2 regions of the Arsenophonus nasoniae genome follow, and region 2 is predicted to be linked to the other one. Evidence: riboswitches for the same ligand, from Rfam matches in the RefSeq annotation. Region 2 holds a riboswitch; the other holds the start of a gene.
What was found. A riboswitch is a leader RNA that binds a small molecule or an ion and turns the genes downstream of it on or off. The one in region 2 is predicted to bind magnesium.
Positions count from the first base shown of each region.

Region 1: linked by a shared signal. The riboswitch ahead of ArsFIN_RS02350 (magnesium transporter) and the one ahead of ArsFIN_RS15075 (magnesium transporter) in region 2 are both predicted to bind magnesium.

Region 1 is NZ_CP038613.1:500,050-505,523, reverse strand. It holds gene fruK (1-phosphofructokinase) at 1-325, shown strand, start outside; gene fruA (PTS fructose transporter subunit IIBC) at 337-2,034, shown strand; gene ArsFIN_RS02355 (DedA family protein) at 2,462-2,986, shown strand; M-box (ykoK) riboswitch at 3,253-3,422, shown strand; gene ArsFIN_RS02350 (magnesium transporter) at 3,555-4,493, shown strand; gene ArsFIN_RS02345 (MFS transporter) at 4,868-5,474, shown strand, end outside.
Region 2 is NZ_CP038613.1:2,984,025-2,989,498, forward strand. It holds gene metK (methionine adenosyltransferase) at 1-585, shown strand, start outside; gene ArsFIN_RS15070 (SprT family zinc-dependent metalloprotease) at 769-1,275, shown strand; gene ArsFIN_RS15075 (magnesium transporter) at 1,302-2,366, opposite strand; M-box (ykoK) riboswitch at 2,439-2,611, opposite strand; gene ArsFIN_RS15080 (DUF6694 family lipoprotein) at 2,783-3,130, opposite strand; gene ArsFIN_RS15085 (YceI family protein) at 3,428-4,006, opposite strand; gene ArsFIN_RS15090 (hypothetical protein) at 4,146-4,604, shown strand; partial or broken gene ArsFIN_RS15095 (IS91 family transposase) at 4,614-5,474, shown strand, end outside.

The sequences.
Region 1 (5,474 bases), 1.4 Mb from region 2:
CAAAGCGGCTCAGCAATTACGTTCTCAAGGCATTGCTCACGTTGTCATTTCCTTAGGCGAAGAAGGTGCCATGTGGGTCAACGCATCCGGTGTTTGGTTAGCAACTCCACCAAAATGTCAGGTTGTAAGTACTGTTGGTGCCGGAGATGCCATGGTCGGAGGTTTAATCTATGGCTTATTGATGCGGCAAACCAGTGAACATACATTGCGCTTAGCAACAGCAATCAGTGCCATAACAGTCAGCCAAGGTAATGTTAGGAGCATGGATCGGCAACAACTGACAAAAATGATGAACCAAGTTGCTCTGATCCCATATCAAATATAAGGAATCTCTTGATGAAAACAATTGCTATTATTCATTCACCCCAAATGCCACCAAGAACCTATCTTGCTAAGCAAATATTATGTCAACAGATACAGCATCAATCTTTAAAATTAACGGATAATATTGCGGCAGCTGAATTGATTATTGTTATTGGTGAAAATATAGCAGATGAACACCAATTGACCGGTAAAAAAGTTTTCTTTACCGATGAAACACAGATAATACCTGCGCCAGAAAAAACTCTCTCTATGGCCGAAAATAAAGCGATTATTGTGGACAACGCTAATTTTATTAAGCCGAAGATCGCCAAAAAACAGCGTGTTTTAGCCGTGACCGCTTGTCCTACTGGTGTGGCACATACTTTTATGGCAGCAGAAGCTTTAGAAATTGAAGCTAAAAAACGAAGCTGGCAAATCAAAGTAGAAACGCGTGGTTCGGTGGGAACAGGCAATGAAATTACCTTAGAAGAGATCAATGATGCCGATTTTATTATTGCTGCCACTGATATAGAAGTTGATTTAGCGAAATTTGCCGGTAAACGGATTTACCACACCTCAACAAGCGCCGCCTTAAAAAGAACCGCGCAAGAGATGGATAATGCATTAGCTAAAGCTGAATATTATCAACCTAACAAAATAAAAAATAGCTCAGACAACTTAACTAAGAAAACAACAACTCAGGGCCTCTATCGTCATCTACTTACTGGTGTTTCTTACATGTTACCGATGGTAGTAGCCGGCGGCCTTTGTATCGCCCTCTCTTTTATGTTTGGTTTAGATGCAGCCGAGCAACCAGGCACATTAGCTGCAGCATTAATGCAAATTGGTAAACACTCTGCTTTAGCGCTCATGGTACCCATTTTATCTGGTTATATAGCTTACTCAATTGCTGACAGAACCGGCTTAACACCTGGATTAGTTGGTGGCATGCTAGCGGTTAGCACCAATGCCGGTTTTCTTGGTGGTATTATTGCTGGTTTTATGGCTGGCTATGTCGCCAAATTGCTCAATCAATACTTTCCATTACCTAAAAGTATGGAGTCCCTAAAACCTATCTTAATAGTGCCATTATGCGCCACATTAATTACTGGCTTAGTTATGATCTATATTATCGGTAATCCTGTTTCCTGGATAATGACCTCCCTTACAGAATGGCTAACCAATATTGGCACAACTAATGCCGTTATCTTAGGTATTATTTTAGGTGCAATGATGTGTACAGATATGGGAGGACCCGTTAACAAAGCCTCTTATGCGTTTGGTGTTGCTTTATTAAGTGCCCAAACTTATGGTCCTATGGCAGCCATTATGGCAGCGGGCATGGTACCCCCTTTAGCCATGGGACTTGCGACATTGTTTGCTCGTAACAAGTTTTCAACTAATGAACGTGAAGGCGGTAAAGCAGCGTTCATATTAGGTCTATGTTTTATTTCTGAAGGCGCCATTCCCTTTGCTGCCCGTGATCCGATGCGGGTATTACCCATCTGTATGCTTGGCGGAGCCATTACTGGTGCATTATCGATGTATTTTCATGTCACACTAATGGCACCTCATGGTGGACTATTTGTTATGTTGATTCCTGGAGCGGTACAACCGATTATTGCTTATCTGCTAGCGATTATGTGTGGAACTTTAATTAGTGCAATATTATATGCCTATTTAAAAAGAGCCGAAGTAGAAACTTCATTGAATAAAAAAATACTTAACTAATTATTTTGTCATTAACAAAAATGTATTGTTAATGACAAAAATAATCAGTAATCGATTTACAAACCTAAGCAGAGAGTATGGTAAAATCGAACTGATACACTAAGATTTGATGCCAATTAAAATTCACGCTTGCTTAAATAACTGTTCTGCTTGCTAGCTAAATAAAGATATTATTTATTTAATATATCGTTAACTAAAGCAATTGACCATTTCCCCAGCCATTAACTAACATATGCCTATCTTGGGCAAAATTTTTATTTACTCATAAACTACTGAATTTAAATTTAGTAAAGTTAATCCTGTTATAACAACAATTGAATAACTTTAATTTACGCTAATATAGATAGATTATATTATTATAATATTTTTTATTTTGTCAGAAATAACTCACTAAAGAGAAAATAACACAATGAAAACAGAAGAATTTATGACATATCTAAATGCATTTTGGTCAGAGATTAATTTACATCCAATATGGTTATTTACCATATTATTTAGCATCGCAATTAGCAAATCTACGGTTGTTTTATCTTCTTTTCTACCACCTGCATCCGTTATGTTATTAACGGGTATTACTGCCAGTTTGCCAAAACTAAATATTAGTTTAGTTTGGTTGGCGATTACTTTAGGTGCAACCATTGGTTCAATAATTTCCTACTATTTGGGTAATCAAATAACCCGTAGAAAATTATTTAGTCGTTTTTTTAGTCGTTATCAATCAACTATTGATAATGCCCATAACAAATTACAAAACCAAGGGATAACTGTGTTATTTACCTCTCGTTTTATTGCGGTATTAAGATACATGATCCCATTAGTTGCCGGCATGTTATTAATGAACCGAACTAAGGTCTATAGCGTCTGCTTATTATCAGCTGCTATTTGGGCAGCTGTATTTATTTTAATTGTTAAAGGCGCATTTTCAATTATCGCACCAGAAGCATTTATGTAATATAAATGGCGTTATTTAAAATAGTAAAAACAAAAAGTTAAGAACTTTTAAAATATTTCGATTAAAACCATCTAATTTTTATCTATTCATATTTCAAACAAGCATTTCTTTTACTTTATAATAAAATAAAGACAATATTTTCTTATTTTTGACTGTTAAAATTTGACTTTCTTAAATCTTAACTAAACAACTTCAAGAAAAAATTGTAATCAAAATAAGTAAATTTATAATCGCTGGCGTTCAACACTGTTGACGTGAAATACAATAAACGATCTCGTTATGGCGAGGCTACCTAACAAACAAAAGTTACTGCCGTACTTGCATGGAGACAGGCTTGTATTGGTAAAACAGGTATGATCGAATCAAGGTCTTACAAAAGTAACTTTCCGCTTGGAATACGTTGTTAGAAGCTAAAACCTAAACGTTGGGATCTACTTCCCACGTTAGTTCGCCCCGGTGAGAGATTTTAACACCTATAGGGGACTTTTATATGGCTTTACCTATCCAACAAAATACATTTAAACCTCGCTATCATGTTGACCAGGCAAACCCAACTGCCGCTTCATATATGACACAGAATTATATGACTTTACCAGAACATATTTCTGTTGCTGAAGCAAAAAAAGTTTTTCTGGAAAAACTTGAAGAAAATAGTATCACTAATCAAATTTTCATTACGACGAATGAAATATTAATCGGTATTTTATCAGTAAAATCGCTATTAAAGCACTCTACTGATAGTGATAGCATCAACCAACTGATGAAACCCAATTTTTTCTTTGTTGCCCCAGATGTTAAACGCACTGAATTAGCAAAATCATTGCATGACTGTGGTTTTGATCTGGTGCCAGTATTAGATAAAGGGGTATTAGTTGGTGCCCTTAGCGAACGAGAAATTGATCGTATATTGGAAGATGATGCAACCGAAGATGCTCAACTACAAGGTGGTAGTTTACCGTTAGATAAACCTTATCTTCAAACGAGTCCTTTTGCCCTGTGGAAAAAACGCAGTGTATGGTTACTTTTACTGTTTATTGCGGAAGCCTATACCAGCACGGTCATTAAATCATTTGAAGAGCAATTAGAGGCGGTCATTGCTTTAGCCTTCTTTATTCCACTTTTAGTGGGAACAGGCGGTAACAGTGGTACTCAGATTACGTCAACGATTGTGCGCTCAATGGCGATTGGAGAACTTTCCATCAGTCATTTATGGCTGATCTTGCGTAAAGAGATGTCAACTGCAGTGTTAATCGCCATCACTTTAGGGGCAGCGGGGATATTACGTGCCAGCTTTATGAATATTGGTTGGGATATTTGTATCGTTGTCAGTCTGTCACTGATCTGTATTACTCTATGGTCAGCCATTGTCTCCTCGGTCATTCCTCTACTACTTAAAAGGTATGGCATTGATCCGGCGGTAGTTTCAGCGCCATTTATCACAACGCTAGTTGATGGTACGGGTCTGATTATTTATTTCGAAATTGCCAAAGTTATTCTTAATATATAACAAACCACAGGCTCGGTCAGTTACCGAGCCTTTACGATTATTAAAGTCTGCCGATTAAAATTACCCTAAAAAATAAAGTCCAGTTATTCGCTAGCTTATTCCCGCATTGTGATTGCTTTTTTAAGCTATCGCTTTCTATTCATCAATATGCCACTAATTTAAAACGCTCATGCTGTAACGTAGATGCATTTTAATTTACTAGATTTGTATGATTTTAATCAAATACGATTTAAAAACCAACAAACCGGATAAAACTAAATTAAAGCTCAACAAAAAATAGAAAAGTTTGCTAGTTAGCAGCAACTCCGTTTGAATATCGATCCTGAAATTTTCCTGCATGCTTGAAATAAAATTTTCTATTAAGGGAAATATTTATGAAAAAAATTAACAGACAAACGCTGTCTTTCTTTACTTTTGGCTTAGCATTACTCACTATGATGGGTATTTTAGGGGTTGATACTTATTTGCCCTCGATTCCTGATATCGCAAAAGAATTTAATAAAAGTCTCTCATCAACCCAGCTTTCAATTATGGTTTATACCTTGGCAATCGGCTTAGGGCAATTAATCTTTGGTCCGCTTTCCGATGCCATCGGTCGCCGCAAAATTATGCTAACAGGTGCAACTATCTATGCAGCAGCAACATTCATGTTAACACAAACTGAAAGTTTACCAGCTTTCCTTGTTATTCGTGTTATTCAAGGATTAAGCATTTCAATCACCCTAGTCACCTCAGTCAGCGCGGTACGTGACGTTTCGCGAGGAACTATTGCCGCTTTACTCTATAGCATCATCATTACGATTGAAGGCTTTGTCCCGATTGCGTCACCATTAATTGGCGGTTTTATCAATGATTTATGGGGATGGCGCAGTATATTCGGTTTAATTTTTATCTACGTCTTGATTACCATTGTCTATGTCTTTTTTTCTTTTCCTGAAACGTTAACCGTAAAAAAACGGACAACTTTTTCTTGGCGCAAAA
Region 2 (5,474 bases):
GAAATTAAACAAAACACCTTATCAGAAGCCGTAATGGACGAAATTATTAAGCCAGTATTACCGACAGAATGGCTCCACAAAAATACCAAATATTTTATTAATCCCACAGGTCGTTTTGTTATAGGTGGCCCAATGGGCGATTGTGGCTTAACCGGCCGTAAAATTATCGTCGATACTTATGGTGGCATGGCTCGCCATGGTGGTGGTGCTTTTTCTGGTAAAGATCCCTCTAAAGTCGATCGTTCTGCTGCCTATGCAGCGCGCTATGTAGCAAAGAATATTGTTGCCGCAGGACTGGCTGATCGCTGTGAAATTCAAATTTCTTATGCAATTGGTATCGCTGAACCAACATCCATCATGATCGAAACTTTCGGTACAGAAAAAATAGCCAATGACACGCTTGTTCATTTAGTACATGAAATTTTTGATCTACGTCCCTATGGTCTAGTGAAAATGCTCAATTTATTACAACCTATTTACCGTCAAACCGCAGCATATGGACATTTTGGCCGTTCTCAATTTCCATGGGAAAAAACAGATAAAGTTGCTGAACTTCGTGCAGCCGCAGGTTTAACTAACGAGTAGTCGATTTTATCTTGTTAAAACAGCAAAGGGACAGTTAGATAACTCTCCCTTTTGCTGTTTTAGATCTAGATAAAAATAACAATTGGTTATTGAATTTTTCCAATACTTATTTAATAAAGACCATAATAAATTAATTTCTTTTATTCTGAGCTGACTCTTTGTCCATTTAACTATGTTAATAATATGAAATCACAGCGAGTACCGATCGCTTTACAACAGATTGTCATGCGAGTATTGCGCAACAAACTGGCTACAGCGAGTACTAAATTGGAAAAAACCTTTACAGAACCATTGATCAATTACCGACAGCGAGGAACCATTGCCGGTAGTGCCCATCTACAAGCATGGGAAATTCGGCTTAACCCGATTTTACTGATTGAAAATGGTGAGATTTTTATCAATCAAGTTATTCCCCATGAGTTAGCCCACTTATTGGTTTATCACTGTTTTGGTAAAACAGCCCCGCATGGTAAAGAATGGAAATGGATGATGGCCGTGATCCTGGAAGTTCTACCGCAGACAACACATCAGTTTGCTTTAACCTCTATTCGTAAGCAGATCTTTCATTACCATTGCCAGTGCGACCTATCACATCAATTAACCCTACGCCGGCACAACAAAATCCAACACGGTAAAGGGGAGTATATTTGCAAAAAATGTGGTCAATATCTCGTTTGGCAAAATCAATAGGAGAGCAATTCACTCTCCCTGATTGATCAAGCTAAATCAGTCATAATCAACTTCGCAATTTCAAAGTAAATAATTAATCCTGTGCCATCTATAAAAGTAGCAATAAAAGGCGCAGAAACAATAGCAGGATCAATATTCAATCGTTTTAGTACCATTGGAATAATAGAAGAAACGATCGCACTCCATACAGTAATTGCCATCATAGTCAAACCAACAACAAGGGTAACTTGATAGCCAACATCCAGGATCCAAGCACGAAATATGCCAACACAACCTATCGTTAATGCCACTAAAAAGGACGTAGATATCTCTTTTTTAAGCACTGCACCTAGATTACGTAAACTCACTTCTCCTAGCGCCATTGCCCTAACTAAAGTAGAAGTTATTTGAGTACCACTATTGCCACCAGTGCCAATTAATAAGGGAATAAAAAAAGCTAATGAAATAGCCGATTCCAGCTGATCGGAAAAAGCTTTCAATACTGTACCAGTATAAGCTTCAGCCACAAATAACATCAATAACCAAACAACGCGTTTACGCCATAATGTTATTGGGCTGGTTGACATATAAGGCACTTCTAAAGGTAGAGTTGCTCCTTGCAGGTGGGCATCTTGGGTGTTCTCATCCTCAATTAATTCAGCGATATCTTGCGCGCGCAATACCCCTTTTAGTTTAGAAAACTCCACAACCGGAATAGAATCAACATCACAATGATTAAGTAGAGCAAAAACCTCTTCACGTGATTGTTCTGGTGAAACAGAAAAGAAATCACGTCGCATAATATCTGAGACTAGTAGTTCATCCGATGAGGTTAATAATGTTTTCATCAATAACAGACCATTTAGATATTTATCTTTATCAATAACATAAAGATAAGTCGGGATCTGATCGCCGGTAAGTATATTAGCCAGATTATTTTTAATAGCAGCAACAGAATCATTCATAGAAACAGCGATATAGGATTGACTCATATAAGCACTAACTTTTACTTCATCAAAATTATTATGCTGCTGCTCATTGAAATTTTCTGCATGACTATTTGCCGGACACACCACACTGGGTGCCGTTTTTTGTAGGGATGTTAACTTCATTTTCGAAACCCTATCACTGTTATAAACTGCAAACAGTTCTCAAATAGGGGCAAAACCAGATGCGAGAATATTAAGCTATCTCAACGTCTCAGTTTTAGCACTATACAACGTATCCTGCAACCAGCAGGAAGTTACATGGGGATACACCTTGACTCGATATATCCTGTCCTGATCTTGGGCGTCTCTCGACGTCGTCAGATCAGCAACCTATGTTTGTATAGGAGCCTCGCCTAACGAGATACTGCACCGTGCTTAATATTAAAATTAATATTAACTCGGGCAGATTATAATGAAGCTAAATAACTTTTCCAATTATAGTGTTACTTATGGTTTAGTTTTTGTTTAAGTTGATAAATAATAGAATCGATCAGCTAAATTAATAAACGAAAATATATTTAAAATCGTAAGTTATTTAATTAAAAAAGCAAATGTTCATCAAACGCCAGACGATCTATTTTTATCTTTTTTGCTTCATTAATAACTTGTTCTGCTGTTTTACCATCTAAGGTGCGGCAAATCCGTTTTTCCAATGCTCTTGAAGCAGCTCTTTCACCAAGTTGACGATATTCATCAAAATTAATACTATTAAACATAGTAATATCAATAGCTTCATCAAATTGCTGCTGTTTTTCAAAAGAGAGAGAATCTCGTACTTCAGCAATAGAAGAACGTAATAATTGCTTATTTTTGCCATTTAGTTTTAATTGTTGTTCACAACCCAGCAACAAAAAACTGATGAAGAAAATTAATAGATTAAATCTCATTATATAACGCCCTTCTCTCTGTTTTTAATTATCAGCATAGCAAAATTAAAACCAATAAACTTGAGTATAATGAAAATTTAAAGAGAATAATTGTAAAAAAAATTTTCATATTGCTGGTGAAAATTAACAGCAATACCTTATTGCTTATTAGTTGTTACAGAGTAAAAATAAAATTTAAATACAATCAAGTTACTATTCATTAAATAGCCATAAATTAAAATAGTTTATTTAATATACTGTTATTTTTTCAAAATAATTGAAAGAGCCAATACAGGCTCTTTCGATATTACTTTTATTTTATGGTAATTTAACACCTTCAAGAGAAATAATAAGTTCAGCTTCTTGCGATTTAGGCCCGAGATCTTTTTGAAAATTAAAATCTTTCAATTTAATTTTTCCAGTTGCCTCAAAACCTACACGATAGCCCCCCCATGGATCGTCACCTTTTCCGATTAAGATAGCATTAAGTACTAATGGTTTTGTTACCCCATTTAACGTCAATTGCCCCTCTATATGATAAGCACCCTTGACTTGACTGACCTTAGTGGAAATAAAAGTTGCCTCAGGATATTTTTTTACATTAAAAAAATCGGCACTACGCAAATGTTTATCGCGTTCTGCATGATTAGTATCAATGCTTGCAGTATTGATCACCACCTTGACTTGATCATTTTGTGGATTTTTTTCATCAAAGGTGAAACTACCGGTAAAATTCTTAAAACTACCATAAACCCAACTGTAACCTAAATGTTGGATGCGAAACTGAATAAAAGCATGTTGACCTTCATTATCAATTTTATAATTTGCGGCTATTGCTGAATTAATGCTCAATAGCAAAATTGTGGTGACTAGCGTTAAAAAAATTTTTTTCAACATAACTATCTCCAATAAGTTAGTTTCTTGAACGTAGCACGCTACGCGTGAGCGGCGCAGCGGTGCTGCTTCGGGGATGTTAATGAGTTGAGTACTGTTTTATACTCTGCAGTAGGTTAATTTTTTTCAGGGATTCATCTCGATGGCTCGCAATAAATCTCCCAGAAAGCGTAAACCGGTTAAATCAGGCAGGCTGCCCGTCACTTCACGTGCCACAGCGCCTGTTTATCCGAAACGTTTTATGATCTCTCTCCCACCCGAAAATGATGATGACAGACCGCCTGAATTTTTTTATGACACCCTAAAAGAAGCCATACGCCACTGCGTCCGACTCGGCCCCCAATTTTTTCTCGACACGCAGTATTACCCGCCGCTAGTCACGATTATCAGGGGTTTTGAACAACGCCAAGACCAAGCTGATGACGCTGGATACGACTACACTGAGGGGGGAATAACTGAAAGTCTGCCTGCCGATGAATTCATCACCTATACGGAGCTAGGAATAATCCCTGTTTCCTTTGAACCCTGGGATAAACACACCGATAACTGGGCTGACGAATCTGACAATTTCTGTTTCTTTGGCAAGATGCCCATAAGGTAATTGAGTCAGATGTATATCCCTCGTCCTGCTAAACTACTTTTCACCATTGATGACGGTTGGAATAAATTCCTCGAAAAATACGGCGATAGCGTTAGTTCGTGGACGAGTTTATCTGTGGAGCGCATGCTTGCCTGCGGCACTTGTGCCATGGGTGTCCGGCGCTATTGTTGCGCTTCGTCTGATTGTTCTCACAGCCGTTTTTTCTGCCAAAGCTGTAAGTCAAAAGCCTGCAGTTCATGTGGCTTTAAAGCCACCGAGCAGTGGTTAGCACAGCAGGTTCATATTTTACCCGACTGCGACTGGCAACACATTACTTTCACCATGCCACATCTCCTTTGGCCTTTTTTTAACAATAACTGGCCGCTACTTAATGCTCTGTTTCGGGCAGCCACTCGAGCTATGCTGCAGTTGGCTCGCAAACAGGGTATCGAAATTGGTATTTTCTGTGCCTTGCATACTTATGGCCGGCAACTCAATCAACATCCGCATGTTCATGTTTCCGTCACTCGAGGGGGTTTGGATAGTAAACATAGTGTATGGCGAAAGCTGTTTTTCAAAAAAAAGGATGTCGAAGAAATCTGGCGAGGGGCTGTTATCCGACTACTGCGTCACAGTTATGATTTAATTAACCCTGGCCTTCTTCCCGGTCTTGGCCATATCCGTGACAAAAAACATTGGCGGCGTTACTTGAGGGCGCAGTACGGACGTTATTGGAAAGTGCACTTTGCTAAAAAAACGAAAGGGGCATGGCATAGTGTTAAGTACCTCGGTCGCTACCTTAAACGCCCACCGGTATCTGCGTCAAAACTGCGGCATTACCGAGGGGTGCCGTTGTTCATCACTACCATGACCACCGAACTGGCCAGCATC